Regions from separate parts of the Brevibacillus sp. 7WMA2 genome, predicted to be linked through region 1. Evidence: riboswitches for the same ligand, from Rfam matches in the RefSeq annotation. Region 1 holds a riboswitch; each other region holds the start of a gene.

Evidence for each region. A riboswitch is a leader RNA that binds a small molecule or an ion and turns the genes downstream of it on or off. The one in region 1 is predicted to bind cobalamin.
Region 2: it holds a riboswitch for cobalamin, as region 1 does, so the genes downstream of both, GOP56_RS17325 (hypothetical protein) here and cobJ (precorrin-3B C(17)-methyltransferase) in region 1, are expected to answer to the same signal.
Region 3: it holds a riboswitch for cobalamin, as region 1 does, so the genes downstream of both, nikA (nickel ABC transporter substrate-binding protein) here and cobJ (precorrin-3B C(17)-methyltransferase) in region 1, are expected to answer to the same signal.
Region 4: it holds a riboswitch for cobalamin, as region 1 does, so the genes downstream of both, nrdI (class Ib ribonucleoside-diphosphate reductase assembly flavoprotein NrdI) here and cobJ (precorrin-3B C(17)-methyltransferase) in region 1, are expected to answer to the same signal.

Annotation. Positions count from the first base shown of each region.
Region 1 covers NZ_CP048799.1:5,050,495-5,058,579, forward strand. Annotated here, with positions in the region: gene thiT (energy-coupled thiamine transporter ThiT) at 109-675, shown strand; gene GOP56_RS21795 (bifunctional transcriptional activator/DNA repair enzyme AdaA) at 936-1,508, shown strand; gene GOP56_RS21800 (hypothetical protein) at 1,690-2,208, opposite strand; gene GOP56_RS21805 (nitroreductase family protein) at 2,316-2,879, opposite strand; cobalamin riboswitch at 3,074-3,266, shown strand; gene cobJ (precorrin-3B C(17)-methyltransferase) at 3,453-5,255, shown strand; gene GOP56_RS21815 (sirohydrochlorin chelatase) at 5,269-6,297, shown strand; gene cobK (precorrin-6A reductase) at 6,294-7,064, shown strand; gene GOP56_RS21825 (precorrin-8X methylmutase) at 7,097-7,762, shown strand; gene GOP56_RS21830 (cobalt-precorrin-5B (C(1))-methyltransferase) at 7,759-8,085, shown strand, end outside.
Region 2 covers NZ_CP048799.1:4,062,015-4,070,099, forward strand. Annotated here, with positions in the region: gene GOP56_RS17300 (MFS transporter) at 1-1,130, shown strand, start outside; gene ybaK (Cys-tRNA(Pro) deacylase) at 1,275-1,748, shown strand; gene GOP56_RS17310 (GTP-binding protein) at 2,048-3,268, shown strand; gene rpmG (50S ribosomal protein L33) at 3,296-3,445, shown strand; gene GOP56_RS17320 (serine hydrolase domain-containing protein) at 3,611-4,813, opposite strand; cobalamin riboswitch at 5,113-5,310, shown strand; gene GOP56_RS17325 (hypothetical protein) at 5,478-5,702, shown strand; gene mmgD (citrate synthase) at 5,699-6,811, shown strand; gene prpD (2-methylcitrate dehydratase) at 6,927-8,085, shown strand, end outside.
Region 3 covers NZ_CP048799.1:1,843,548-1,851,632, reverse strand. Annotated here, with positions in the region: gene GOP56_RS06870 (MarR family winged helix-turn-helix transcriptional regulator) at 212-703, shown strand; gene GOP56_RS06865 (DoxX family protein) at 810-1,196, shown strand; gene GOP56_RS06860 (nitroreductase family protein) at 1,446-2,069, shown strand; cobalamin riboswitch at 2,346-2,534, shown strand; gene nikA (nickel ABC transporter substrate-binding protein) at 2,692-4,323, shown strand; gene nikB (nickel ABC transporter permease) at 4,359-5,297, shown strand; gene nikC (nickel ABC transporter permease subunit NikC) at 5,300-6,145, shown strand; gene GOP56_RS06840 (ABC transporter ATP-binding protein) at 6,162-7,130, shown strand; gene nikE (nickel import ATP-binding protein NikE) at 7,148-7,954, shown strand.
Region 4 covers NZ_CP048799.1:1,310,463-1,318,547, reverse strand. Annotated here, with positions in the region: gene GOP56_RS04995 (EcsC family protein) at 1-538, shown strand, start outside; gene GOP56_RS23295 (hypothetical protein) at 648-791, shown strand; gene abc-f (ribosomal protection-like ABC-F family protein) at 986-3,037, shown strand; gene xerS (tyrosine recombinase XerS) at 3,207-4,328, opposite strand; cobalamin riboswitch at 4,819-5,016, shown strand; gene nrdI (class Ib ribonucleoside-diphosphate reductase assembly flavoprotein NrdI) at 5,215-5,640, shown strand; gene nrdE (class 1b ribonucleoside-diphosphate reductase subunit alpha) at 5,606-7,660, shown strand; gene nrdF (class 1b ribonucleoside-diphosphate reductase subunit beta) at 7,676-8,085, shown strand, end outside.

The sequences.
Region 1 (8,085 bases):
TGATACAATTTGCTCTAATTTGTATTTATAGTCTATATAAACTTGAGTTGGACCCTTTCTATTTCTGCTGCTTACATACATACTGCATCAGAATGAGGAGGAATTGAAATGTCACGAACACGACTGGTTATCATGATGGAAATAGCTATCATGGCAGCAATAGCTGTTATTTTAAGTAAGGTAAAGTTGTTTGCCATGCCTCAAGGGGGAAGCGTATCGCTGGTAATGGTACCGATAGCTCTCTTGGCGTTTCGCCGTGGTTGGGTAGCAGGCGTAATCACAGGCGGGCTAGTAGGCATGGTTAAATTCTTTTTTGGTGGCGAGATGGTCCATCCGATTCAAATGGTGTTAGATTATCCTCTATCCTATGCCGTGCTAGGCTTTGGTGCGTTCCTGTACGCTAGTAAGACACAAAGCAAAGCAACAAAAATTGTCTCCATCTGGGGAGGATTGCTAGTGGGAATTGCGCTATGCTTGGCTATTCGCACGACTTCAGGAGCTGTTTGGTTTGGGAGCTATGCCCCGGAAGGAACACCTGCAACACTTTATTCCTTCAGTTATAATGCAACTTATCTGATACCTGAGTATGTGATTACGGCTTTGGTCGTTACATTACTAGCAAATGGGGCACCTCAATTGTTTCAGCAGAATGCGGGCGCTTATCGACGTACATAATAAAGTAGTTTATAAAAAAGCGAAGAGAAGGGAGCTACTTCCTCTCTTGGCTTTTTTTAATATTAGTGAAAATAAAAGCGGTTTGTTACAAAAAAATATTCGAAAGAACGTGAAAAGGTATGGTTTTTTATTATGGAAAAAGTTACATAATTGTGAAATTAAGAAAAAACTATCGAAATTTTGCTCTTTCATTCCCAGTTGCTTACTAGAAGTAAAAACATTACGTTATACTGAGGATTGAAGGCTAGGAGGGATCGTGGATGAAAGAGGAGTTCTGGAAGGCGATAGTAGAATGCGATCCAAATTATGATCAACTATTCTTTTATGGCCTTAGCACGACGGGTATTTTTTGCAAGCCGTCATGCAAATCAAGGACACCCAAAAGAGAGCATGTGAAGATTTATTATGCGGCGTCCGATGCCATTGCTGCAGGTTTTCGTCCTTGCAAGCGTTGTAGACCATCTGAACCAACCTGGAAATCAGCGGAAGAAGATGCGGCGACCCGTTTGCTAGAGATGATTCACGATTGCTATAACCAACCCGTAACTCTGCGTGAAATGGCGTCACGTCTCTATGTGAGTCCTTTTTATTTGCAGCGTTGTTTTTCTCGTTGTATGAAGATAACGCCAGGGAAATATTTAACGCGCATCCGAATAGATGAAGCGAAGAAGCAACTACTAGAAACAGATCGAAATGTTTCCATGATTGCAAGCAGAGTAGGTTTTCGTAATAGTGCCTATTTTGCCGCTGTTTTTCAGAAAGAAACAGGTTGTACACCTACTCAATACCGCTTACAGCAGAAGAAACAGGGAAAAACAGGGACGACACGCTAAGTGCATCTGCTGTATAACGGGAGAACATACATATAAAAAAAGAATGGAAGAACAGAGTTGAAAGCGTTTCTGTATGCTTGCAGAAACGCCTTTTTGTACGAGGAAAAGACAGATAAAAAGCACCTCCTGTCATGTCGCGAGATTCGCAAACTAAGAGGTGCTTTTTGTCGTGTCTACATTTTTACCTTCTCTCACCCATGATGCGCTCTAAAAAATAATCGACTGTTACAGCTAATATGCCAACAAATAAGGGAGTTAATGGTGTTAACAAGACACCAGGAATCCATGTGGTATTCACGAGATAAAAAATGAAGGTCGTTGCTAAAATTTCAGGTATCAATTTCCAATTTCTTGAGATATGTAGTCTTTGCATTATGTATAAAAGGACTGGTTCAAGAATTAGTTCGTACAGCATTAACATGAAAAAGGAGACGACTGCAAAGGAAACGAGTGTCCAGAAATCAGATTTGTCGACAAACATAGGAAATAGAGTGCCGACTGTCCAGAGAATCGTAACCAATAAGAACACGACGATAGCGCTTGAGAATAAAACCAGCAAAGTTGCAATAGCGATAGCTAGACCATTAATCCAGAATCCGCCTTGCTGTCGATCCCCACTCGTCACAGCGCGTCGAAATAAAAAAAGTCCCGCTGTCGCACACAAGCCCACCAGTATGGCAAAAGTCATGTGGTTTGTCATATGTATCATCACCTACTATAAAAATAATACGTAGCAGGTGAGGGAAATGTTACAACAAAGCGGGGAAAAATGTAACCTTTTTGTAACCGTTCGAAATATGCCAAAGTTTACTCGACCCAGGTTGTTTTTTGAGTGATAGGCTTTCGAGCAGTTCGAGGTGTGGCTTCATCAGTTGGATAGCCAATAAATAAGGAACCAATTACTTTTTCTTGATCAGATAGGGACAAGAAGGCTTTGAGACGTTCATCCCTAGCTAAACCTACACCACGTGTACGCCATACAAAACCTAGACCTAGCTCAAAAGCCATCAGCCACATCGAATGAATAGCGCAGCTTACAGCATAATCATTATCAAGCGAAGAAGCTTCGTCGCCTTCTATGATTTGGGATGTAGCGACTATAATGAGAGGGGTGGCCAGAACATTCTTCATGGACTCTTCTACTAAATGAGGTTTGGTAGGAAAGCGTTCAAGCAAGAAATCCTGAGCTAGCTGGTTAAACCGTTCCTTAGCAGCGCCTTGAATGACATAGAAGTGCCAAGGCTCTCGCAAGCGATCATTGGGTGCTAATATAGCTGCTTCTAGAAGTTGCTCAATCTTTTCTTTTTCTACAGGGCGACCATCGTAGGCGCGTATAGCTTGACGTTGTTGTAAGGTGTGTAAGAGGGACATGTTTTAACAACCTTTCTATAATATGTTAATTATGATACTGTATATTCAAATATATTTTCCTCTATGCATAAAAATAGAAGATTTCTAATAGTATGTCAGTATACGATCTTCTTTCACCTCTTGTCCAGTCCCGTGTGGGCTAGACAGAAAAGTATGGACAATAAAATGCAAATTGGATTATGATAGAAGTAATCACATAAGCTTGGGAATAAAGGAATTGTTACATGAGAAACGATTCACATGGGGAAGTTGGTGAAAATCCAACACGGTCCCGCCACTGTAATTGGAGAGCCCGTTTTTGTCACTGGATATTATAAATTTTCAGAAGACGAAAAGGAGCAGAATATTCCAAGAGTCAGGCTACCCTCTTTATTCTAACAACACCGTCAGACCTACGGCAGATGGGGAGGTGTTATGAGAGCAGTTTTGCTACAGAAGGGAATATTCCTTTCAAAAAAATAACAAGCTCATCATAACAGCACTTCTCACGTAAGTCAGACGGGGAAGCGCTGTTTTTTTTATTGTATAAAAATGTAAGGTTGATTGCAAATAAGGATAGGGGGCTTGGAGTAGATGGAGAAAGGAAAAATTCTACTAATTGGCTTTGGACCAGGACATCATGATCACATTACGCATCGGGCAAAAGAGGCTATCCTAGAATGCGAAGTGATAATTGGCTACAACACTTATGTAGATTTAATTCGAGAGCTTATTTCAGACAAAAGTGTCGTGCGTACTGGGATGACAGAAGAGGTTAGCCGTGCTCAAGAAGCGGTAAGATTGGCTGAGTTAGGTCAAGTTGTTGGCGTTATTTCTAGTGGGGATGCTGGGGTATACGGCATGGCCGGACTAGTTTATGAAGTCCTAGTCGAAAAAGGCTGGACAGAATCTACTGGGGTGAAGGTAGAGGTTGTACCTGGAATTTCATCCATTCAGTCTTGCGCGTCTTTATTGGGTGCTCCAATTATGCATGACGCTTGCACAATCAGCTTGAGTGACCATCTTACACCGTGGGAAACGATTGCTAAGCGTGTAGAAGCAGCTGCTTCTGCTGATTTTGTCATTGCGCTTTATAACCCGCGCAGTGGTCGCCGTACACGACAAATTGTAGAAACACAACAAATATTATTAAAATATCGTTCTCCTGAAACGCCAGTAGGAATCGTAAAGAGCGCCTATAGAGATCGAGAACATGTTGTAATTACAACACTTGCAGACATGCTACAGCATGACATTGGAATGCTGACAACAGTAATCATCGGAAACTCGACTACCTTTGTTTACGACCAAAAAATTATTACTCCGCGCGGATATCAACGTAAATATACGTTAAATCGCATGGATCAACCGTTAAAACCTCATGAACGCTTGCAGGAGAAGGCAGAGCCTTGGGCGCTTCACAGCCAGCCTCAGAGTGGAAATCCGGTATCTGAGTCATCTTCTGTGCAAGAAGTGGCTGTAGCGACTTCACCGCAGGCTACAATACAAGAAGCTCAGGTTTCTGATTCCGCACCATCAGCGGCGATGGAAGCCCTTTCAAATCCCAGGCAATTCTCAAGGGAAGTAGAACAGAATTCTTTTCAGGCAGAGACAGAGAGCTTTCAAGCTCCTAAACAAGCGGTAAAGGCCTTTCAATTAGCGATGGAAGCGCTTGCGTGCGTTAATGAAAAGACAGCCTTAGAGTTAAATCAGGGTATCACTCCACCACCTCGCCCGTTTAGCGGAGTTGTTGATATTTTAGAGCTAGGCGTTTCGCCTGGTGTAGCTCGTAAGAATTTTACCTCTGAACAAATGCGTCTATTGGCCGATTTGACCAAGGATGGCGGAGAAATGATGTACAGCATTGAGCATCAAATTATTCTTCGCTTACCGCAGGTAGATCCAGAGCAGGTCACGCAACAATTAAGAGCAGTTGGCTTTCAATTGTTTCCGATCGGGGCTAGTGCGCAGGTGAAAGCTTGTGATTTTTGTGATTTAGAAAAGGATGAATCGATCCCTGTAGCTGAGGAATTAGGTAGACGATTAGATGGTCTAGCTGTGCCAAAGGATTTAAAAATTGGCTTTAACGGCTGCGGAATGGCTTGCTATGGTGCAGTTATGGAGGACATTGGTCTTGTATACCGACGTGGCGCATATGATGTGTTTTTAGGTGGCAAGCGTATCGGACGTAACGCTCATCCTGGACAACGTATAGCTGAGGGAATTCCAGAAGAACAGATTATTGGACTTGTAGAACGGATTGTGGATGAGTATAAGACAAAAGGTCATATCGAGGAACGATTCCATAAATTCTTTAAACGTACAGGGCAGGTACTTGAATACCGCTATCAGGAATTCGTAGCTCCATTGCAGATCGAAGAACCGTGTGGAGATTAAGGGGGGGAATTTTTTGAACGGAATACTTTTTATCGGTCATGGTAGCAGAGATGCCGAGGGAAATGAGCATCTTCTACAGTTTACACAGCGAGTTACTGAATTGTTACAGGAACAAACAGACGTGACACTGTATGAGACTTGTTTCTTGGAGTTAACCAGACCAACCATTATGCAGGGTGTGCAAAAAATAGTAGAACGTGGAGCTACCACTGTAGCAATGGTACCTTTAATGCTGTTTCAAGCAGCCCATGCTAAACTGCATATCCCGCATGAAATAGACGAGGCTAAGGCGAAATATCCCCATGTAGATTTTCGTTATGGGCGCCCCATAGGTGTGCATGAGGATATGGTGCAAATTTTGCGGGATCGCTTACAAAATACAACTTCCTATACTCCACTAGAACCGGCTAACAAGGATAGTGCCATTCTTTTAGTAGGTCGTGGTAGCAGTGATTCAGATGCAAACAGCGATCTTTGTAAAATAGCCCGCTTGTTATGGGAGAGCACAGGGGTAGGTAACGTTGAAGTGGCGTACATGGGCGTTACCTATCCGACAGTGGAAGAAGGGTTAGTCCGTTGTGTAAGACAGGGAGCTAAGCAGATTTATGTCCTTCCTTATTTGTTATTTACGGGTATCCTGTTAAAACGTCTAGAAGAAAACTTACAACAGTTTCATCAGGACTTCCCTGATATACATGCCTCGATGAGCGAGGCATTAGGCTTCCATGAACTGCTAGAACAAATTGTAGTAGATCGTTCTATAGAAGCATTACAGGGACGGGCATTAGCCAACTGCGATCTTTGTCAATTTAGAAAACTCGCTGTATTCGATCATCATCACGACCATGACCATGATCACGACCATGACCATGACCACCATCACGACCATGACCATGACCACCATCACGACCATGATCACCATCATGATCATCACCATGCAAACGGACATAGCCATACCCCTGTAACCCAAGATGGGCAAACAGCCTGTAGCAAGGAGTCTCAGGCTACAGAAGCTGATGATAAACGGGGGGTACGTGTATGATCCTGTTTTTGGCAGGGACAAGTGATGCACGCGAATTGGCTGTCCTTTTGAAGTCTACTGGTGTTAATCTACTGGCAACGGTTGTTACCGATTCTGCCGCTAAAAGCTTGGAGGACGAGGGAATTACGACGCGAGTAGGAAGACTACCACTAGCGGATATGATTGCCTTAGCCAAGGAACAGAAGGCTACAACCATTGTGGATGCAAGTCATCCTTTTGCAGAAGAAGCATCTAAAAATGCGATGGCTTGCGCAGAAGAATTACAGCTTCCTTACATCCGGTATGAAAGGGAGACCCGTAGTTATGTTGACCATCCTAATGTGCTCATAGTGGAAAATTATGAACAAGCAGCATTGGAAGCAAAACAAAGAAAAGGCGTAGTGATGCTAACCACAGGAAGCAAAACGCTTGGGACGTTTACGAAGCATTTGCTAGGTGATCCCGAGATTCGTTTGATTGCACGAATGCTGCCACGTAAAGACAATATGGAAAAATGTGAAGAGTTAGGCGTAGAGCAAAAAAATATTATTGCCATGCAAGGTCCTTTCTCTAAAGAATTGAATGCCGCTTTGTATACACAATATGGTGTTACTACAATGATTACAAAAGAAAGCGGTAAGGTAGGCGCTGTAGACGAGAAGCTAGCGGCAGCCCTAGAGCTTGGCATCTATACCATTATGATCGACAGACCGAAACTCGTGTATGGAGAGACGCATCACACATTTGAGAGCGTTTTGAAAGCGTTACGAACACAGGCTACGGTCTAAAAAATAACGGAACCAAAGAGGGGAGAAATCATATGTCATCGCAATTTCATACGGAGTTTAAACCAATCACGATTCAACCACAAGAAATTGAATCAAAAAGTTTTGAAATGATTACAGAGGAGCTAGGTCCACATCCTTTTACGGATGATCAGTATCGTGTGGTGCAACGCGTCATCCACGCAACAGCCGACTTTGATTTAGGGCGTAGCATGAAGTTTCATCCTGATGCAGTAGAAGCGGGCATTCGCGCTATTCAAGCCGGTGAACCAATTATTGCAGATGTTCAAATGGTTCAAGTAGGCATCAGTAAGCCGCGTCTAAAGGCGTTTGGTGGAGATGTGCATGTTTATATTTCTGATGCTGATGTCATGCAAGAAGCGAAAGCCGAGAATACAACTCGTGCTATTATCTCTATTCGCAAAGCTACGAGCCAAATTAAAGGTGGTATCTACGCGATTGGGAATGCTCCTACTGCACTGCTTGAATTGATTCGTCTTGTGAAAGAGGGTAAGGCAAACCCTTCATTGGTTATTGGCGTACCAGTTGGGTTTGTATCTGCAGCTGAATCCAAAGAGGAATTAGCGAAGTTAGATATTCCATTTATCACGAACTTGGATCGCAAAGGTGGTAGCCCAGTTGCTGTTGCCGCGGTTAATGCGTTGTCCATTCTAGCAACAGAACGGAGCGAGCGTGCATGACTAATGCAAAGGTAGCGGAGGCAGAAAATGAGAAGCCACTTCGTCACGGATATACAACAGGTTCCAACGCTACCGCCGCCACGAAAGCTTCCCTGCTAGCCTTACTTAGCGGGGAAGAAGTTTCGGAGGTGGAAATTCTTTTGCCTAATAAGGATCGGGTCACGTTTCAAATGGTATCTCAGGAACGAGGAGAAAATTGGGTGGAGACTGGTATCATCAAGGATGGTGGAGATGATCCAGATGCCACCCATAAGGCCCTAATTTTGTCACGTGTTTCTTGGCATGCAGATAGCGGTATTCATTTGGATGGCGGAATAGGTGTC
Region 2 (8,085 bases), 990 kb from region 1:
TGAGAAGGATATATTTATTGCTGTTGGGTATGTTCGCACTAGGTGTGGATGCTTATGTTATGGCTGGAATTTTACCTAGTATCGCTGAAGACTTTCGTGTATCTATTGGGGTCGCAGGACAAACTGTTAGCGTATTTACCTTATGCTATGTGATTGCAGCTCCTGTATTTGCAACCTTCATGAGCAAAACAAATGCGAAATATACATTAGTAACGGCTTTATCAATATTCACACTTGCTAATTTTATTACTGCGGTTACGCATCAGTTTATCCTTTTATTGATTTCAAGAGGACTAGCGGGGATAGGGGCAGGGCTATACTCGCCATTAGCCTCATCAGCATCCGTTTCCTTAGTTGAGGAAAAGCAAAGGGGGAGGGCGTTAAGTACAATCTTGCTAGGCATGAGTGCGGGAACGGTAATAGGCGTACCTTTGGGGATTTATATTTCCGCTATCTTTGAATGGCGGATGACTATGTGGTTTATTGTATGGATTGGTGTATTAGGAATCGTAGCTGTATGGTGGAAGTTCCCAGAGGTACAATCAAATAGTTTGCCGACACTCAGAGAACGAGTGCGTATGTTTAAAAATAAAGATATAAAGCTTGTTATGATGATAACGGTGCTCCTTAGCTTTTGCAGTTTAGGCTTATATACGTACCTAGATCTTATTATTAGGGCATATGGATTTGAGCAATCGATTGTGTTTATTTGGATGTGGGGGATCGGTGGCATTGCTGGGAGCTTTATCATTGGTTATCTTATGGATTTTTATAAGAAACCCAGAGTTATATTAATGTACTTATTAATCGTGATGCTAGTATCTTTTATCATAATGGGCAGCATTCATTCCCTGTCAGCCATACTTGCTATCGTCTTGATGCTGTGGGGGGCTAGTGGCTGGGCGGCCTTAGCAACCCAGCAAAAAACACTAGTAGAAATCAGTCCAGAGCATGCTACTATTTCCATTGCCCTGTTAAGCTCTATTAATTATCTTGCTGGTTCCATTGGGACCATGACAAATGGAATATTGCTAGAACAAGGAATGACCCCGGTGATGTTACCTTATCTTACAGGTGGTATTTTAGTGATTGCGATGGGATTACAATGGGTTTTGATAGCAAGAAAATGATAGATAGAAAGCGTATAGGGGACAAACAGTAGGGCTATTGACTACTTTTTACAAAGAGACCTATTAACTAAAGAGGCAAATCGAATAAAGGAAATTCTTACATGCGTTATAATAAGGGTAACCCTTATAAGGAAGTGTAATGATATGAGCAATAAAACAAATGCTTGTCGTTTGCTAGATAAACATAAGGTTCCCTATACGGTGCATGAGTACGAATGGGATGAGGAGCATTTAAACGCGAAACATGTAGCTCAGCAGGTTGATTTACAAGTAGAGCAGGTTTTTAAAACTCTGGTACTTCGTGGTGATAAGACCGGGGTTATCATGGCTTGTATTCCTGCCCATAAGGAGCTTCACTTAAAATTACTGGCTGCCGTTAGTAAGAATAAGAAGGTAGAAATGGTGCCAATGAAAGAAGTACTAGAGTTAACGGGATACATACGGGGCGGGTGTTCACCTCTAGGCACCAAAAAAAATTACCCACTATTTATTGACGAGTCAGCTCTCAGTCTCCAGCTAATTAGTATTAGTGCTGGTAAAAGGGGTTTGCAGATCTTTCTTAATCCCGCTGATTTGATTAAGGTAAGTAAAGCTACTTCTGCGAGCCTGACTATGTAGAAAGATTCTATCTTATCTGTTGAATAACGATATCGAAATGTAGCGCTATTCTTTGGAAGCCTGTAACAGCAAAAAACTTGTTGTTACAGGCTTTTTCCGTTAGTCTGGAAGTCTTTTGCTTTACGCGATTGGCTAGTTTTTATAACAAATCTATCGTTTGTAAATCGTAATGATTATTATTTGTATTGACTTGTTGCTGTGAGTGCAGTAGTATATTGGTTAAATCGTAATCATTACGATTTGATTCTAGCATGCTATCTATTATCTTCTATACCTGTACGAAAGAAGGGTACTTACATATGGGTGAAAAGCAGGTTCCGGTTACTGTATTAAGCGGATATCTTGGAGCGGGTAAGACTTCTATTTTGAATCATGTTTTACACAATCGAGAGGGCCTTCGTGTAGCGGTCATTGTAAACGATCTAAGCGAGGTGAATATCGATTCCAATCTGATAAGGAATGGCGGTGGGATTTCTAGAATAGACGAGAAGGTTGTGGAGCTGTCGAACGGTTGTATTTGCTGTACGCTACGTGAAGATTTATTAGTGGAGGTCGAACGGCTAGTCAATGAGGATCGCTATGATTACATCCTGATTGAATCCACCGGAATAGGAGAGCCGTTGCCAGTAGCGCAAACCTTCACGTATGTAGACGAAGAAATGGGGATAGATCTTTCGCGTATGTGCCGGCTGGATACAATGGTGACGGTAGTGGACGCGAACCGTTTTTGGCATGATTTTTCCTCAGGAGAAAGCTTATTGGAGCGCGGCCATGCAGTGGATGAAACAGACACGCGTGAAATCGTCGAATTGCTAATTGACCAAATTGAGTTTTGTGATGTTTTAATCGTAAATAAATGTGACATGGTTAAAGAACAGGATGTACAGCATTTGGAGCAAATTCTTCGTAAGCTTCAGCCAACGGCAAAATTCATTCGAAGCTCCTATGGCAAGGTCGATCCTAAAGAAATTCTTCATACAGGGCTGTTCGATTTTGAAAAAGCAAGCCAATCGGCTGGATGGTTACAAGAATTACAAAAGCCAAGCCATACGCCAGAGACGGAAGAATACGGAATCTCCTCTTTTGTCTATCGCCGAAGAATTCCGTTTCACCCTGAGAGATTATATAAAAGGCTTCAGGATTGGCCTGAAGATGTAGTGAGAGCAAAGGGTTTCCTATGGGTTGCTACCCGTAATGACATAGCTTTGACGATTAGTCAGGCAGGTCCATCGATTCAATTGGAGTCAGCGGGCTATTGGGTGTCGGCTTTACCCGAAGAAGAGAAGCAGCAGATACTGGCGGAAGACCCTGAATGGGCTGAAGAATGGGACCCTCAATTCGGAGATCGTATCAATGAGCTTGTATGTATTGGATTTAATCTGGATCAAGGCAATATCATCCGGTCTTTAGATGCTTGCCTTTTAACAAATGAAGAGCTGCATGCAGACTGGAATACGTTGAAAGATCCATTGCCAACAAGTGATGTTATTGTCGAGACACTTAGTAGCCAGGATGAATAAATAGAAATGATCAGGAGGATTTAACCAATGAGAGTAACAGTTATCCTGCAATGCACAGAATCTGGAGATCGTACCTACATTACAACAAAAAATAAAAGAAATAATCCCGAACGCCTAGAGCTAAAGAAATATTCCCCTCGTCTAAAAAAATATACTCTTCATCGTGAAACGAAATAGCTGGTAGGTAAGACAAAGACACTCTTTTCGCATCTAAGAGAAAAGAGTGTCTTACTCATAGTCGGGGATCTCTGTTCAACCACATTTGCTAGTAGCTAGAGATTGGGTAGTAAAGAAATCAGCTAGCTGAGAATCGTGCCGTCAGTATGCGGAAGCAAATGAAGTTTATTTACTAAAATGATTCGCGATCGATTGAAACACAGCAAAATTTTCATCATGATAATCAGCTCTACCGTAATCAGGGTCAGCGCTGGTTTTGACGATTACTACGTTGGCCTTTGGATTAACATAGATGAATTGTCCATAGACTCCAATTGCGCTGTAGGAACCATCTGCGGGATCAGCCTCCCACCATTGGTATTGGTAGCCTAACACTCCCTTAGGGTCGTGATTAGGCTGAGGCTTTTCTATCTGTGTGGACTCTTGCACCCACTTTTTTGAAATGATTTGTTTTCCGTTCCAAACTCCTTCATGAAGATATAAGCTTCCAAACTTAGCATAATCCCTAATGGTTGCGTTTAGACCCATAAAGGATAGCTCTGTGCCAAGGCGATCGGTACTCCAGTAAGCATTAGATTCCATTCCAAGAGGCCCCCAAATTTTCTCCTGTAAATATTGGGACGGAGGATTGCCCGTAACCTTACTGATCAGCATGCCGAGAACCTGTGTATCAATGCTGATATAATGCTGAAAGGTTCCGGATGGCCGCTGAGATTGTAGCCCCAGGGCATAATCATTAATCGATTTATCGAATAGAAATGTCTTATACATCATCATGTTTATATCTGAGAAGGTGGCGTCATAGTCTTCATCAAAGCTAACTCCAGAAGCCATTCGCAGAATATCCTTAATCGGTACACCATCATAGCCGCTGCCCTTCAATTCTGGGACATAGTGGGTGATCGGATCATTTACATTTTTAATGAATCCTTCATCAAGAGCGATACCAACAAGTGCAGAGATAAATGACTTAGCCACTGACCAAGAAGTAAACCTTGTTTGTTCATTTATACCATTTTGATAGAATTCCTTCACGATCTTATCATCCTTGAGCACTAGTAATCCATTCGTCTTTGTTCGTTGCAAAAAGTCTTCAATAGCTAATGTTTGATCTTTGTATGTATAAGTTTGGGGCAACTCTTTTTGTAATGTATCAAAATGGAAAACAGGCTGCGATGCTTCTATAGCGCGACTTGGAAAAATATTGTCCATGCTCTGAAAATTATAGCTAAGCTTATCCTTATTCAGCACGTGAATAATGTTCCAATTCCGAATTACTGCCCACATGAGGAGAAGTAATATAGCAGCAACAATGATACTTATGCTATACCACCATATTTTCTTTTTCGATAGTTGTTTACTCTTCAAGAAATACCCTCCTTTATTTACCTAATTATGGTATTTCATTTGATTATAAGATAGCGGGATATTCTTGTTCAATATATTGGGTTTTTATCCTGTTTTTAGGATATGAGGACTTATGATTTTACATTCATTCGTTTATTGCTAAACAGAACATGAAGCCGCTATTGGTTATTTTTTGTTTAGAGAGCGTATATACATGTACAATAAGTTCAACATGATGATATCAAAGCAATAAAGTCACTACAGATATAAAATTAATAATTGTAATTTTTTAGACTATTTGTTATGTTTAAGCTGAAAATCAAATATGTGTAGAAACAGGTGCAGATAACCTTCGTTATTTGCTTAAAAGGGAAGTTCGGTTAGAATCCGACGCTGTCCCGCAACTGTAAATGAGAGCTATTCGAAAAAATGCCACTGTTTTCATTCAAATGAAAATGGGAAGGTTCGAATCGCGATGATCATGAGCCAGGAGACCTGCCTGTTTTAGCACACACATCAGTTCCTACGAGGATAGGAGGTGTTACGTGCGAGCGATGAAACATGTGGTATTTTAAGATTTTTACATGTTTATTTGAGTTTTTCGCTTTCGCCCATTAACAACAACTTTCTTTTAGGAAGTTGTTTTTTTGCGTGTTGCGCTGCTTTGAAGTCTAGGAGGGATTTTTTGTTTGGGACAATAGGGTACTTTAGAAATTATTTCAACACAGCAATCATGAACAATCTAAGTATAGAAAGTCCTAATTCGCTAGAAGTCATCTATGGTCTATTAGGGAATGAAATCAAGCGACAAGACGTTACAGAGGAAGTCAAAACAGATTACTATCGCAACCTTGAAAAAGCCTACAAGCTAACCAAAGAACAGTTATTTGGAATGGAGGAAGAAGAATGAACGAGCTTGAAAAATTTTCTCCTGGGCTAGACGGTGTGGTGGCTACAGAAACAAGCATTTCCTACCTTGATACCATACAAGAGGAAATCGTGATTCGGGGTTACGATCTGATTGAGCTTTCTAAATCCGTTAGCTATGTCGATATTATTCATCTTTTACTGGAGGGACGGCTTCCCGATCAGGCAGAGAAAAACTCTTTGGAAAGAAGCATGCTAGAGCGAGATGAATTGCCTAGTGCGGTGTTTGAGGTTTTAAAGCTGTTGCCTGAGCAGACACACGCTATGGATGGCCTGCGAACAGGAATTTCCGTTCTGGGAGGGTATGATCATCGAATTGACGATCGCTCCATGCTTGTTAATAAGGAGCGGGCTTATCGGTTATTAGGTCAAGTTCCTAGCATAGTGGCTAATAGTTATCGGATTCTGACCAAAACCGAGCCGATCCATCCGGACAAAAATTTACCGTATAGTGCTAACTTCTTCTATATGGTCACCGGGAGAAAGCCATCGCCGATTGAGGAAAAAATATTTGATCTGTCTCTGCTTTTGTACAGCGAGCATGAGATGCCGAATTCCACGTTTACAGCAAGGGTCATCGCTTCTACGCAATCGGATTTGTACGGAGCTTTGACGGGGGCGGTTGCTTCCTTGAAGGGTAGTCTTCATGGGGGAGCAAATGAGGCTGTTATGCACTTATTGCTAAAGGCAGGGACAATTTCCAAGTTCGAGGAGATGCTGTGTACCAAGCTGTCCAACAAAGAAAAGATAATGGGATTTGGTCACCGGGTCTATATGAAAAAAATGGACCCGAGAGCGACAATGATGAAAGGAGCCTTACAGCAGCTATGTCATATAAAAGGAGACGATCTTTTATACCACATGTGTGAAGCCGGTGAGAGGATTATGGAGAGGGAAAAGGGACTTTACCCGAATTTGGACTACTATGCAGCGCCTGTGTATTGGATGCTTGGGATTCCTATTCCATTGTATACACCTATCTTTTTCGCTGCGAGAACAGCAGGAATTTGCGCACATGTTCTTGAACAGCACGCACAAAATCGTCTATTCCGGCCACGTGTAAAATATGTAGGCGAGCGGCATGTTCTTTGAGGTAGGATTGGGAATTTTATGTGAAGCCAGCAACGCCTACATGATGTTCTGACCAACATCACGTACCATGATAAATAATTTTAAATAGAAAGGGAAGGATACTTTGTTAAAAAATATGGAGATAAACAAAACGGATGAGCTGATCGAGCAAATTACAGATTATGTTTTACATAAGAGGATTACGAGCTTGGAAGCATTTGAGACTGCTAGATATGTCCTGCTGGATACACTTGGATGTGGAATTTTGGCATTAAGCTATCCTGATTGCACGAAGCTGCTTGGACCTATTGTTCCGGGGACAGTTGTTCCCAATGGATGTAGGGTGCCAGGTACATCCTTTGTTCTTGACCCAGTGAGAGGCGCTTTTAATATTGGTTGTATCATTCGTTGGCTAGATTACAATGACACGTGGCTGGCGGCAGAATGGGGACATCCATCAGATAATCTGGGCGGAATTTTAGCTGTTGCTGATTATATAAGCCGTGTACGTATCGCGGAGGGGAAACAGCCATTAACGATGCATCAAGTGCTGGAGTCGATGATTAAAGCACATGAAATTCAGGGAGTGCTGGCATTAGAAAACAGCTTGAATCGAGTCGGGCTTGATCATGTATTGTTTGTTAAAATTGCAACAACAGCAGTGGTAGCACAGATGCTAGGAGGAACCCGGGAAGAAATAAACAACGCATTATCAAATGCTTGGCTTGATAATAGCAGTTTACGGACATATAGGCATGCTCCGAATACAGGATCACGTAAATCCTGGGCTGCTGGCGATGCAACTAGCCGAGGTGTTCAGCTAGCTATGATGGCCTTAAAGGGAGAAATGGGATATCCAACAGCTCTTACTGCACCAGGCTGGGGATTCCAGGATGTTTTGTTCAATAAACAAGAGTTAAAGCTAGCTCGACCCTTGGATGCCTATGTAATGGAGAATGTGCTGTTCAAAGTCTCCTATCCAGCCGAATTTCATGCACAAACAGCCGCGGAATGCGCAATCAAGCTTCATCCGGAGGTAATGGCTCGTTTTGATGAGATTGACAGCATTACAATCACAACGCATGAATCAGCTATTCGAATCATTGATAAGGTAGGTCCATTGAATAATCCAGCAGACCGGGATCATTGCTTGCAATATATTACGGCTATCGGCTTGCTATTTGGTGATATTAAAGCAGACCATTATGAAGACCTAGCAGCATCAGATCCAAGAATCGATATCTTACGTAATAAGATGGTGGTTGTTGAAAATAAACAGTACAGCATTGATTATT
Region 3 (8,085 bases), 2.1 Mb from region 1:
TTAGTAAAATTTGATTGTGTAGTAATGCAGATATAACCAGATTCAGCCGCCACATTGTTGATTTTCATATTTTTTTAGTTTACTAGTTGACAGCATAAAAAAAATAGGGTATGCTTCATATATCTCAAATTTAAGATATTAAAAAGTGAGACATGTTGAATTATTTTTTGTAAAAGGTAAGATAAAATAATAAAGGAAAGGAGAGAAGAAAATGCAGGACAAACAGGGAAAGCAAACGGACATGATTACGGATGTTAATAAAGCTCAAGAGCAATCTCTCCATTTGTTCGTTGTCTTATCTCGCGCCTTTAACTGGACGTCTGCTCATGTTCAGAAGGATATTCGAGAATATGGATTAAATCCGACTGAATTTGGTGTGCTAGAATTGTTATTTCACAAAGGCAGGCAGCCTCTACAGCAAATTGGAGATAAGATTTTAATCTCTAGCGGAAATATTACTTATGTGGTTGATAAGCTAGAAAAAAAAGGTTATTTGCTTCGTAAGCCCTGTCCGAATGATCGACGCGTGATCTATGCGGAATTAACACAAGCAGGAGAGCAATTTCTCCAAGAGATTTTTCCAAAGCATCGAGAAAAGCTAGCAGAAGCAATGAGTGGACTGTCTCCTGAAGAAAAAGAGATTACCATCACCTTGTTAAAAAAGCTAGGGAAGTCAGCCGAAATGAATTTTGTAGATAAGTAGCTGAAAACAGATGCGATAATAAAAAGAAGCATATTATCCATCTTTCTCATATATCTTTAATTGAAGATACTTAAAACAAAACATATTCCTGAGGAGGAAAAAGAAAATGAATGCAGGACTTTTACTTATTCGATTAGTTGTGGGACTTTTATTTATTGGTCATGGTACACAGAAATTATTTGGATGGTTTGGTGGGCATGGCTTAAAGGGAACAGCGGGTTGGTTAGAATCAATCGGTATGAAACCCGGCTTGTTAATGGCTTTCATGGCAGGAGCCAGTGAAATTGTTGGAGGATTGCTCTTTGCATCTGGTGTGTTTACTTGGGTAGGTGGAGCATTAATCGCTGTTACTATGCTGATCGCTATCTTTACTGTACATGGAAAAAATGGATTGTGGATTACTCAGAACGGTATGGAATACAATCTGGTATTGCTAGCGGTAGCTATCGGCGTTGCGTTGATTGGTCCAGGTGCATATGTTTTATTTGCATAAGTTTTGCCTAAGGACGGACCTGAAAAGAAAGGTATCCAGATTCACGTACTCTATTGTATGATAATGAGGGATAACGTAAAACAATGCCGCTATTTTATAGGTCTAAATAAGTGTGATTAGAAAAGAACTGACAAAGAAAAGCAGAATGAATTCGGTACAAAAAACAAGGGGAGCGAGTAAGTGTAGAGAAAACGCTCTTTCTCCTCCCCTGTAACAATTTCGATACATACATGAAATGAGGGAGTTTACATGAGTGAATTTACAAGCCTAGTGAAAAGTCGACGTTCCGCAAATAATTTCATGGAAGGGGTAGAAATTACCCGACCCGAGCTTGAAGAGATCTTTACTTTGGCTAAATATGCTCCTTCTGCTTTTAATCTTCAGCATACACATTATCTTGTCGTAACGGATCCAGTCTTGAAAGAAAAAATTTATGAATCCTGCAAGCAGTATAAGGTGCATTCAGCTTCAGCGGTCATTTTGGTGTTGGGCAATCGTTACGCTTATCAAGCGGTGGAAAAAATAAACGAGGGAATGCATCATCTCGGAATTTTGAGCAAACAAGAGCTAGATCGTACCGTTGAGACTGTTACAGGGATATATGAGGGTAAGGGTGAATCCTTTATGAAGGAAGATGCCATTCGTAATGCAAGCCTTTCTGCGATGCTATTCATGCTATCTGCGAAAGATAAAGGCTGGGATACGTGTCCGATGATTGGATTTGATCCAGGTGCTATTAAGGAAATTTTAGAAATTCCTGATGGATATGAAACAGTCATGATGATTACTATCGGAAAAGAAAAGCTCTCAAGCCAACGTCCACGCGGCTATCGTAAGCCGAACGGAGAGTTTGTAAGCTACAATGGTATGTGATTTCTATGAAAACATTGCTAAAGCTGTTAATGGGACATGCTGTGGCAATGTTTTTTTACTGTAGAGGAATTGGCGCTTTTTATATATGAGCCTGATCCTAGATGCATCCTCTTAAGCCTTTCTGGACAAAAGTGTTCCATCTTATGAGCAGAATTAAAGAAGGGCTTTAATTTCATATAGCGTAAACTTGGAATAACGAATATAATTTGTTCTAGGTAAACTTTTTGTCCTACTTTCAAAATAAGGATATAAAGTGAATATTTCCAAGGAAAAACTACATATGGTAATGGAATAGGTGTATTTGTTTCATAACGGATACTTAAAAGAGAAGCCGGTGTAAATCCGGCACGGTCCCGCCGCTGTAAGGGGGAGTCTTATGCAAATATGTCACTGGATCATATCTGGGAAGACGCATGGAGATGATGAACCCAAGTCAGAAGACCTGCCTATTCTAGAAATGCTGTTAGACCTACGGGGAGATAGGGAGGTGTTTTGAATGCTAAAAGACCGATGTGATGTGTTCATAAACGATAGGCATTTCTGACCTTTTTAATCTGGTTGGTAATGTTTTTTTGTGTTTTAACATTTTTAGAATAATTAAATTATATAAAAGGTGATAAAAATGTATTTGAAACGGTCTGCATTTATTACTTCTTTTGTTGGACTAGTAGCGCTGCTAACAATCATTATCGCTGGCTGTGGTAACACAACAAAAGAAGGAGAAAATAGAGCAACTCAAGATAGTTCAAAAGTTCTTACGTTTTCCTGGTCTGGAGATATCGGAGACGTAAATCCTCATACCTATTTTCCGAATCAATGGTTCTCACAAGCTATGGTATATGAATCTCTCGTTTACTACGGTGAAGGCGGGGAGCTTAAACCGTGGCTGGCCCAAAGCTGGGATGTATCGAAGGATGGAAAAGAATACGTGTTTCATCTAAGAAAAGATGTTACATTTTCGGATGGATCGCCGTTTAATGCTACAATCGTGAAGAAAAATTTCGATACGGTTTTAGCTAATGCTCCCCAACATGAATGGATGGAATTAATAAATCAAATTAAAAGTACTGAGGTAGTGGACGATTTTACGTTTAAATTAATTTTGAACAAGCCATATTACCCTACTCTTCAGGAGCTTACGTACATCAGACCTTTACGATTTGTAGGAGAAGCTGCCTTTCCTGATAGCCAAAACACATTTAAAGACGGGCTCAAGTCACAGATTGGGACAGGTCCATGGGTACTAAGCGAATATAAGAAAAATGAAAGGGCTGTCTTTACAAGAAACGAGAAGTATTGGGGCGAGAAACCGAAAGTCGATAAGGTGATTGTTAAAGTCATACCTGACGGTGAATCGAGAGTTCTCGCTTTTGAGAAGAAGGACATTGATTTGATTTTTGGGAACGGAGTCATAAGCCAGGATTCGTTCCGGTTTCTGAAGGAATCGGGAAAATATGAAACCAAATTATCAGAACCTACGGCTACAAGGGCGTTACTCTTTAATACGAACAGAGAAGCTCTTAAAGAGCGTAACTTACGTCTAGCTATCCAGCATGCCTTTGATAAGCAGGCTGTCATCGATCATATCTTTTACGGCACAGAAAGAAAAGCTGATACGTTATTTGCACCTACCATTCCATATACGAAGATTGATGTAAAACCGTATGAACACGATGAAGAAAAAGCAAAACAATTGTTGGATGAAGCGGGCTGGAAACAAGTAAATGGCAAACCATTTCGAGAGAAGGCTGGAAAAACGCTACAATTGGAGCTAATGTTTATTAGCTCAGACAACATCCAGAAGGCGATTGCCGAATATACCCAAGGCGAGTTTAGAAAATTAGGGATAGATATGAAGCTGACAAGTAAGGAAGAAGAGGATTTTTGGGCCACAGCCAATGAAGGCAGCTTTGATTTATTATTTACGGCAAGCTGGGGTGTTCCGTTTGATCCACATTCCTACTTATCTGCTATCACAACACCTTCGGAAGGTGGCAGTCCGGATTACAAAGCTCTATCAGGGCTACCAGGCAAGAAAGAATTAGATAAAAAAATCAAGGAAGTATTAGTAAGTACAGACGAAGCACACAGAAAGATGCTTTATACAGATATTTTAACAACATTGCACGAACAGGCTGCTTACTTACCAATATCTTATCAATCTAATATAGCGGTCTATCATAAAAATCTGAGCGGGGTTCATTTCTTGCCTCAAGAATACGAAGTTCCTTTCACTACCATTGATATGAAGTGAAGTGGGGTTATGTAAAAACGGCAAAGGAGTAGTAAATGGGTTGGTTTATTGTTAAACGTCTCACAAGTTTACTGCCAATATTATTGGGAATTTCTCTGATCACTTTTATTCTGCTCCACTTAACCCCTGGGGATCCGGCCGTAGCTTACTTGAGGGCGTCACATATTCCTCCAACAGATGAGGCAGTGGCTTCCCTTCGAGCAGAGCTAGGGCTGGACAAGCCCCTGTATATCCAGTATGTAAATTGGTTAGGAAAAGTGGTTCAATTGGATTTAGGGGTTTCTTATGTGTCGAAGAAATCTATATGGGATGAAATTATTCTCCATTTCTCCCCAACGCTGCAACTTGCATGTGCTTCATTACTCCTGATTGTTTTTATTAGTTTACCTTTAGGAATGATTTCTGCCCTTTACAAGGGAAAATTAATTGATCAGGTTAGCAGGATGCTTGCCTTTGTAAGCGTCTCGATGCCTGCTTTTTGGCTCGGATTTCTATTCATCTATTTTTTATCGGTAAAGTTAGATTTATTTCCCGTATTGGGAAGAGGAACTTTTGCCCATCTAGTGCTTCCGGCCCTGACATTGGCTTTTCCTTATATAGGTACGTACATGCGCTTGCTTCGCACCAGTATGCTAGAAAACTTGAATGAGCCATTTGTCGTGTATGCGAGAGCGCGAGGGCTGCGAGAAAGTCTAATCATTGGTAGACATGTGTTTAAAAAATCCTTATTACCTGTGTTAACTGGACTTGGCATGAGCATTGGAAACATGCTAAGCGGAGCCGTTATTGTTGAGACCGTCTTTGCATGGCCTGGTATGGGCTCCTTGTTTGTCACTTCTATTTTACACCGTGATTATCCGATGATTCAGAGCTGTTTATTGTTTATGGGTGTGATCTTTGTCGTCTGCAATCTCCTTGTGGATATTGCATATGCTTTCCTAGATCCCCGGATAAAATGGGAAGGAGAGCAATAAGCGTGTTGAAAAAATTGAAGCAAAAGCTACTGTCACAAAAGCTACTGTCACAAAAGCTCATGATCATTTGCAGCATGATTATCATCCTCATGATACTCTTAGCACTGTTTGCTCCTTTTTTGTCTCCAAATGATCCGAATCTAGTTGATATCACGCAAAAGCTACAAGGCCCTTCCTCGAAGTTTCCGTTAGGGACAGATCATTTAGGCAGATGTATATGGTCTCGACTGATCTTTGGAACACGAACCTCACTGGGGACAGCTTTTTTTGTCATGGGATTTACCATGCTAATTAGTCTTCCAGTTGGGATTTTTGCAGGCTATAGAGGTGGTTGGGTTGATTATCTGTTCATGCGAATTTGTGATATTTTCATGGCTTTTCCAAGCTTGCTTCTGTCATTAGCTTTGATTGGAATCCTCGGGCCCGGTCTGGGGAATATGATTTTTGCCATGGTGCTTGTCCAATGGGTGTTTTATGCGCGAATCATTCGAGGAATGGTTCTTAGTGTGAAGGAGCAACCCTTTATCTTAGCAGCAAAAGTGTGCGGAACACCAAAGCTGGTCATTGTTCTAAAGCATATCTTACCCACCATTATATCGCAGGTGGTCGTTTTAGCTTTTATGGACATTGGAGGAGTTGTTTTAGCTATTTCTGGTCTCTCATTTCTGGGTCTTGGCATACAGCCGCCAGGAGCGGAGTGGGGAATGATGATCAATGACAGTAAACCGTTTTTTAGAAATAACCCTTCCTTGATGCTGTATCCAGGGATGATGATCTTACTTGTCGTGATCGCTTTCAACCTGTTCGGAGAAGCCTTGAGGGATGCCTTAGACCTAAAAAGAAAATAGAAGGGAGGATCAGAGGATGGCACAGCACCCCATTTTAACTGTTAACAATTTACATATAGTTGTATCAACACCGCATGGGGTGACTCAGACTGTCAATGAGGTAAGCTTTGAAATAGAGGCTGGAAAAGTGTTTGGACTGGTTGGAGAAAGCGGATCAGGTAAAACGATGACATGCCTGTCTTTATTACATCTTTTGCCTGAACAGGCAAAGGTGGTAGAAGGGAGCATCACATTTCGCAATAAAGATTTGCTAACCTGTTCAGAAGAAGAGGTAAGAAAAATACGCGGTAGCGAGATCGCTTTTATTATGCAAAATCCGATGACTGCCTTTAATCCTGTACGTACAATTGGCAGACATTTTATAGAAACACTTAGAACTCATCTGCCTATTACCAAGCGACAAGCACAGAAAATAGCTTTGGAGCATCTGGAAAAAATGGACTTGCCAAATCCAGAGAATGTATTGAAGCAATATCCATTTCAGTTAAGCGGCGGTATGCTCCAGCGTGTGATGATTGCAATCACGATGTCTTTACAGCCCACGATTCTTATCGCGGACGAGCCAACGACAGCCCTCGATGCGACGAATCAACTTCAGATTTTGAGGCAGTTGGATCATATAAGAAAAGAATATAATACAGGTATTTTATTAGTTTCACACGATTTGGGGGTCATTGCTCAGCTAGCTGATGAAGTAGCTGTCATGTATGCTGGCTATATTGTTGAAAAGGCACCGGCATCTACATTATTTAATCGCCCGATGCACCCCTATACCCGTGTCCTGTTACAAGCCAGACTTGGAGTAACGAGCAGGAGGAAGGGGATTAACCGTGTTAGCATGTCACTCCCTAAACAGTTAAATAGAGAGGATATCTGCCCGTTCTTAGACCGATGCGAGAATGCAGACCACATCTGTGCAACGAAAAAGCTTGAATGGAAAGAATATGAACAAGATCATCTGGTACGATGTGTAAAATTACGATAAAGGTGGCTGAATGAAGAGTGAGTCTGCTTACGCTTACAAACATAAAGAAAACATATTCACTAGGAAATTCTGTTTGGAGGAAGGGGAAAACGGTAGAAGCTGTTAAAGATGTCTCTTTCACTCTGGAAGAAGGGATATGTTTAGGACTAGTGGGAGAAAGCGGAGCAGGAAAGAGCACTCTTGGCAAAATTATTTTGGGACTTGAAAAACCTGATCAGGGAGAGGTCTGGTTTCAGGGAAAGGACCTTTATCGTCTAAAAGAAAAAGAATTAAGAGAGGTACGGCGGGATTTACAGGTTGTCTTTCAGGATTGTTATAGCGCTGTAAATCCACGATTAACGATTAGAGAGATTATCGCTGAACCCTTACGAAATTACGAACAACGAACAGATACTCAAGAAAGACAGAAAGTACAGGAGCTTTTGGAGATCGTAGGCTTAGATCCGGAAGATATGGATAAATATCCACACCAGTTCAGCGGAGGGCAATTACAGAGAATCAATATCGCTAGAGCGATTGCACTAAGACCGAAGCTGATTATACTTGATGAGGCTGTAAGCGCTTTAGATGCTCTTACTCAGGTACAAATCTTACAGCTTTTAGCAGAATTAAAAGAAGAGTTTCAGCTTTCCTATCTGTTTATCTCACATGACTTACAGGCGATCAATTATATCGCGGATTGTATAGGGGTCATGTATAAAGGTGAGATTGTTGAATGGGTAGATGATATGGAGCAGCTTGAACGATTAAAACATCCTGTTTCCCAAAAAATCATGTCTTCTGTGTTATATCCATATCCAGGATTCTCTAAGCTTAAAGCTTAGGTGTTTGAGGGGATGGGACAGAAGCTGTTGAACGGTCCAGAAATCTAAGAGAGTTTCAGAGTAGGTAAAAGTCAAATGTATCCCCTTATTTTTCGAACGCACTTTTTGGAAAAGGGGGAAAGAATTTGTAT
Region 4 (8,085 bases), 1.6 Mb from region 1:
AGTGCAAATGAGATCGTTGCAGGAGATGGATCAGGTAGCGCTTCAATTAGCGGAATCGCGTACGAATGTTGCAATGCTTCAAGGGGCTACCACAGGCTTTGGCGGTATGTTTACACTTGCGATAGATATACCAGTTATCATAGGGCTCTCCTTAAAAGTATTGCAGGAGATGGCACTTACATATGGTTTTGATCCGCATGATAAGGTGGAGCGTATTTTTATCATCAAATGTTTGCAATTTACCTCGGCAGATGTTGTTGGCAAAAAGGCTATTTTAGCAGAGCTATCCGCCTTTGATGAGGGAGAAAAACATCAAGAAATCATTGCTCAGCTACAAGGCTGGCGTGAGGTGAGCTTGACATACATGGATAGTATGGCGTGGAAGAAGCTATTTCAGCTAATCCCGATCGTAGGCATGTTTTTTGGTGCATTTACGAATCGTACACAGATTGCGGACATAGCAATGACGGGGCAGATGCTCTACAAGAAAAGAAGAATCCTACAGAGACTAGCAGAACAAAACGGCGAGAAGCTATAATCAATGAAAGAATGATATCAAGCAGCAGGTAAGTCATCGAAAATCAGCTTTACAAGTGATAAAACGTTCGTTATACTATGGAAAAGTTTACTAAAGGAGGTGCAGGTACATGTCAGGAGCTGTTCAAGCGTGGTTTGTGGTAGAAATGTCCAGTCAAACACATGATTTCGTTAACAACGGGAGAAGTCTGTCCATTTTTCAATCTACTAATAAAACCGAACAGTTTCCTTTAACGCGTACCATGCATACATAACCTCTCTTTCACTTTTTCATAATCCTGATTGGATTTAGTAGAAGGAAAAACGATGCTGCAGGTGGTAGGTGCCTGTGGCTTTTTGTGTTTTCAAAAAAATGTGTAGGGGCCAAATGGCATGAAATGATTCATGGGGTATGCTATCGCTTGTGTAACGCATGAGAGGGACTGATTTCCAAGGAGGAAATGAGATCATGATCGTTCTTGCTGCTAACTCTCTTTCAAAATCATTCGGAGCTACTATGGTAATAACCGAGATTACTTGCGAAGTGAACCGTATGTCAAGAATAGGGATTGTAGGCCCAAATGGTGCTGGAAAAAGCACACTTTGCAACTTATTACTAGGCTTGGATTCTCCAGATTCAGGAACTGTTTTTCGAGCGAAGGATGCTACATTTGCCTATTTACCACAACAACCTGTGTATCCGCTGGAGTGGACGGGGCGTCATGTTATTGAAAGTGCCTTTGCTAAGGTGCAGGAAATAGAAATATCTATACAAGCGTGCCAAGAGCTTATGTCGAATATCGATGAATATCAAAAATTATCAACTGAGGAACAGGAAAAGTTATTATTTCGTTATCAACAATTGCAGGATAGCTTTGAGCAATTAGACGGTTATATGGTGGAAGCGAGGATTCAAAAGGTAGTAGATGGTCTGCGATTGTCCTCGTCGCTACTTGAGACTCCTTTTTCTTTGCTTAGTGGGGGAGAAAAAACCAAGATTGGCTTGGCAAAAATGTTATGCGAAAAAAGTGATGTTCTCCTTCTAGATGAACCTACGAACCATTTGGATGTAGAATCAATGGAATGGTTAGAGCAATTCTTACGTGAATATCCTGGGACTATTTTACTCATTTCTCATGATCGTTATTTCTTGGATGCAGTGGCCAAAAGTATATGGGAAGTGGATAGTGGAGAGTTGCAAACATATCAAGGGAATTATAGTCAATATGTACAGGAAAAGGAGGAGCGTCTCCTACGGCAATTCGCGGATTATCAAGAACAGCAAAAGAAAATCAAGAAAATGAAAGAAGCAATTAAGCGGCTAAGAGAATGGGGAAACCAAGCGAATCCTCCCAATGATTCCTTTCATCGCCGAGCCAAAAGTATGGAGAAGGCTTTGGAACGTATGGAAAAAATCGAACGTCCGCGTCTTGAAGCTGACAAAATGGATTTGTTTTTTCGCAGGGCAGATAGAAGCGGTCAAGACGTAATAAGAATGAATGATGTGACGAAATCCTTTGGGAATGTGTGTCTCTTACAAGAAGCGGATTTTACTTTGCGATATGGGGAGCGGAAAGCTTTGCTTGGTTCCAATGGCAGCGGAAAATCTACGCTCCTTAAAATGATTTTAGGGGAGCTAGAACCGGATGCAGGTACGATAGCACTTGGAAGCCAAGTAAAGATCGGTTATTTATCACAACAGGCTTTAGAAGGAGATCCCAATCGGCGTGTGATTGATGCGTTTCGAGAGATCGCCATTGTAACAGAAGCACAAGCACGGCATATTCTGGCAGGTTTTTTGTTTTATGGAGAGCAAGTTTTTAAAAAAGTGGGTCAGCTCAGTGGTGGGGAGAGGATGCGACTAAGGCTGGCACAGTTAATGCATCAAGACATCAATTTATTTATACTAGATGAGCCTACAAACCATTTAGATATTGAAGCGAGAGAAACAGTAGAGGCGGCCCTGCTTCATTATCAAGGTTCACTTCTCGTCGTATCTCATGATCGGTATTTCTTGCAAAAAATGGTAGATGGCGTCTGCTGGATTGATAATCAGCGTCTAATCCATTATGAAGGAACTTATGAGGAAGCGAGAGAAAAGCGCAGAAAGCACCAATTCGTTCACAATCATACAATAGGAGTGGATAAGCAAAAAGACAGGATTGTAAAAGGGATACAAGACAAAACGCAGAGTCATACTGATCGGGAACAAAAGGGACGATGTGACCAGACTGAAACGGTAGATATGGTACTTCAAACAAATCAAACAGAGAATGAGAAGTTGGTACAATGCAATTCTCTCCCTAAAGCGAAAGTTTCTAAAGTGAATGCATATAAGCTTCAGCAATTGGAAGCAGAGATCGCTCGAAAAGAGGAGCAATGTATGGAGTGGCAGCGAGAAATGGAGCAAGCTAAGGATGACTATGTTCAGTTAGTTCACTACCAGAATCAACTAGAAGCACAAGAACAAGAGATCAAACAGCTCTATGAAACGTGGTACGCCATGCAAGGGGAAGAATAGATTGAACCCAGCATAGTACGTAAATAGGAGTAGGCAGCTATCTTTCAATGAGAAGGATGCTGCCTGTTTTTTTGTATGTCTTAGCATAACGGGAGGATCGTGTAACGAATAAGATTGGGTGTAGCTTTGATGTTGTAGGTATTTCCATGTAACGAAGAAGGGCGTTTCCTTACAATTTACTGGTTGTTCGATTGACTGCTTGACTCAACGCATCATCGAGTACATGGGCGTATTGCATCGTCGTATCTATTTTGGAATGTCCTAATTGAGCTTGAAGCTGATGAGGATCAGGGTTTAAGCGCAAAAATTGGGTAGCAAAGCTGTGACGTAATTTATGTACAGAGATGTCTGGCATTCCGAATGCACTTCCATATTTTTTTACTAATTTTTGAACGGAACGTAGATCGATGCGGTGTCCGATTGGATTCGTAGGCGATACCGTGAGAAATAAAGCGTCCTCATGAGCAGGCGGCTGATACTTTTGGCGTGTATTCAAATAACGAAGCAAATATTCCTTACCCCAATCACTGAAGAATGGAGCATCCTCTTTTTTGCCTTTTCGAATCATTAAGACCTGATTTTTTTCCAAGACCACATTTTGAAGGTTCAAATTAACAATTTCAGAGACACGGAATCCGCCAGAAAGGATTAGTGCGATAATGGCTACATCGCGATCCCGATTTCGATAGTGAAAATGTAGCTTTTTCTTGGTATCACAAAAATCTAAGTAGCCATGATATACAAAATCGACAAACTTTTGGATTTGGTCATCTATTAAAATCTTAGAGCGGATAGCGTTTGCACGAGCAAGCGGTGTAACCTCTTCTACATGTAACTCAATTTTTGCCATGACGTTTCGCTTCAAGTAAGATTCGCCGTGTTCATCCTCTGAGAGGGCAGATAAATAGTAAAACAGGGATTTTAAACTTGAAAGCTTGCGAGATATTGTCAAATCACTGTATTCCTTTTTTGCACTTTTAGTGGGTTTTGTTAATAGCAGCGAACGCTCAAATAAGTGAGAGTCCTGTAAGTAGAGAAGATAGGCTTCGACGGTTTCTTTACGTAGTCCCCCTAATTCATCGAGTGTAATTTCGCTCATTTCCTGGGCGGTGGAAAGTCCCTCTGCCATTAGCCAACGAAAAAAGAACTCAAAATCACGTAGGTAGCCGAGTAAAGTGGAGACCGAAGCGCGCTTTGATCTTTTGTGATCCACATATTTTTCAACAAACCAAGGAAAAGAAGGGATTTTCTCAAGGAGTTGCAAGGAATCCCGTTGTTTTGTAATAGACATGAGAATGACCACCATCCTTTGCTCAACTTCGTCTATTAAAATAAATACATATAAACATGTTATCAAAATGACTTTATACTGGTACAATGATATATCTGTAAGGGATGTAGATAGCTTACTTAAGTATAGAACATTCGTTCTTATGAAACAAGCTAAATATGGTTAATTGTGTTAGCCGCTACGCCTGGTTGTCGAGGTCTAGTTATGAGTTTCCCAGTAATAGTTACGTTACTAGGAATGCGGTAACAGTCTAAGCTGATGCTCTGTTATACAAGAATAGGAGTGTAATTATGAGCAGGAAAAACATATAAAAGAGGCAGTTTTGCATGAAATCTAGCTTGTTTTTCTGTCTATTTATGAGTCGAGTTGTATTTTTAACTCGTAGGCATTTTGTATCTTGCTCTTTTGATAGAAACATTGTATGCTAGGTGACAAGACTACATTTAGTGTCTCATATGAATGTTATATACTACATACTGATAAAAAGTTACTTTACCGCCGAGAATTAGGTGTCATTTTGCGACTTAATAGGGAATCTGGTGAAATTCCAGAGCTGTCCCCGCAACTGTAAGTGTGGATGAAATGAGCAAAACCACTGTATAAGCATGTCTCAGGCGACTTATATGGGAAGGGCTCAAAGTAAAGTGAAACACAAGTCAGTAGACCTGCCCATTCTCTTAGTTTCGCATCTTCGGGGAGTGGGAAGTTGAAACGGTACGGGGATTAAATAGTAGCGGCTATTTGCTTTGCTATTTTTTCTTTGTTGTGCCGTTTTAAAGCTCACCCATGAAGGGATGAGCTTTTTATGTTGGCAAAAAGCGGCATTTATCAGCAGTCAGCTTGGCTACCATCTTATGTCCTTTATACATGAAAGGGGGGTGTATCGATGCTGATCGTATATGATTCCAAAACAGGAAATGTGAAACGCTTTGTCCAAAAACTAGATTTTCGCTGTATACAAATTTCCGATGATATCGTCATAAACGAACCTTTCATTCTGATTACATATACAACGGGATTTGGACAAGTTCCTGAAACGACACGACAATTTCTAACGCAACACTCTCAATGGATGAAGGGAGTTGCAACTAGCGGGAACATGAATTGGGGGACTCGCTACGGACTTGCAGCTGACCAGATAGCCGAACAATACAATGTACCATTGGTCATGAAATTTGAATTGAGCGGTACCAAACGAGATGTAGAAACTTTTAAGCAGGAGGTATTTCACTTTGTCCACGCAACTACCACAATGGATCACGTTGAACAACGAAATTATGGTGAAGAAAGACGGGAAATTTCAGTTTCATAAAGATTTAGAGGCAGCGAAGAGCTATTTCGTTGATTTCGTAAATCAGAATACGGTCTTTTTCCATAACTTACGTGAGAAGATTAACTACTTAATTGAAAATGACTACTATGAAGCTGAAGTGTTTGAAGGCTATGAATTTGCCGATATCGAACGGGTCTATCGCTATGTATATGATAAAAAATTCCGCTTCCCATCCTTCATGAGTGCATTCAAGTTTTATAATAATTATGCGATGAAAACGAACGATGGAAGCAAATTCCTTGAACGTTACGAGGATCGAATTGCTGTAGTTTCCTTGTTCCTAGCAAAAGGGGATAGCGAAAAAGCATTGCAATATGCAGACCTGTTAATCTCACAAGAATATCAGCCTGCTACTCCTACCTTCTTGAATGCAGGTAAAAAACGTCGCGGGGAGCTAGTTAGCTGTTTCTTGCTTGAGGTAGATGATTCAATGAATTCGATTGGGTTCTCTATTAATTCCGCTTTGCAACTAAGCAAAATTGGCGGCGGTGTAAGCTTGAACCTGAGCAAAATCCGTGCCGCTGGCGAGCAAATCAAAGGACTAGATGGTAAAGCAAGTGGGGTTCTTCCTGTAATGAAGCTGTTTGAGGATGCGTTCTCATATGCAAATCAGCTTGGTCAACGCGATGGTAGTGGGGTTGTTTATCTCAATATTTTCCATGCCGACATTCAAGAATTTTTAGATACCAAAAAAATAAACAGCGATGAGAAAATCAGAATTAAAACCTTATCACTTGGCGTTGTTACACCTAATAAATTCTTTGAGCTAGTAGAAAAAGATAAAGACATGTACTTATTCTATCCTCATACTGTGTTCAAAGAGTACGGGCAGCACTTAGACGATATGGACATCACCAGCATGTACGACGAGCTGGTCAATAACCCGCGTGTACGTAAGAAAAAAATCGGCGCACGTGATCTGATCATGAAATTAGCTCAAATCCAGATGGAATCTGGTTACCCATATATTATGTATGTTGATAATGTTAATGAATATCACGCATTAAAAGAGATTGGCCGAGTTAAATTTTCTAATCTGTGCAGTGAAATCGCTCAGCTTAGTGAAGTTTCCACCATTAATGATTATGGGGTGGAGGATGTTATTAACCGCGATATCTCGTGCAACCTTGGCTCGCTTAACATTGTAAATGTAATGGCGAATAAGAGAATGCGAGACACGATTCATCTAGCAATGGATGCTCTGACAGAGGTGAGTGACCGTACAAATATTTCGATCGTTCCATCTGTGGCAAAGGCAAACCGAGAGCTTCATTCTGTTGGCTTGGGAGCTATGAATCTACACGGATACTTGGCTAAAAATAAGATTCCTTATGAGTCAAAAGAAGCGATTGACTTCTCGCGTACATTCTTTATGATCTTAAATTTTTATTCATTAGAACGTTCTATGCTAATTGCAAAAGAGCGAGGAATTACTTTCCAAGATTTCGAGCACAGTGAATATGCATCCGGTAGCTATTTCGAACGTTATCAGCAGCACGATTATTCACCAAAAACCGAAAAGGTTCAGCAATTGTTCGAAGGTCACCATATTCCTACGAAGGAAGATTGGGCTCGCTTGCAGGATGAGGTACAAACCCACGGACTTTACCATGCCTATCGTTTGGCAATTGCTCCAACGGGCTCGATCTCTTATCTACAGTCCTCTACGGCATCTATTGCACCTATTACACAGCGTATCGAGGAACGCGAATATGGTGATTCCAAAACGATTTATCCGATGCCGTTCTTAGATGATGACAATTTCTTCTACTACAAAGAAGCATATGACATGAACATGTTTAATGTGATTGATCTCGTAGCAGAAGTTCAGGTGCATATCGACCAGGCGATTTCTACTATTCTGTATGTAAAAGATGACGCAACCACACGGGATTTGGCTATGTATTATATCTATGCTCAGAAAAAGGGCTTAAAGACGCTGTATTATACCCGTACAAAGAAAAAAACCATTGAGGAATGCGTTAGTTGCAGCGTATAAGAGAGGAGCATCGCAATGTCTAAATTTGAAGCAGTCAACTGGAATGAACCGGAAACCCAGTATACCGAGATGCTATGGACGCAAAATACATCTCAGTTCTGGCTAGATACAGAGATTCCAATTTCGAAGGATTTAAAGTCATGGACGAATCTAACGGACAATGAACGGGATACGTACATGAAGGTATTAGGTGGGCTAACCTTGCTTGATACAGAACAAGGAAATGTTGGCATGCCCATGATTGCCCAGCATGTTAAAGAGAAGCAAAAGAAAGCAATTCTAATTTTCCAGGCAGCGATGGAAGAGATTCACGCGAAGAGCTACAGCACTATTTTTACAACAGTAGCAAGTTCTGAGCGGATTCATGAAATTTTCCAGTGGGTAAAAGAAGATAAACATCTGCAGTATAAAACAGAAGTTATTGA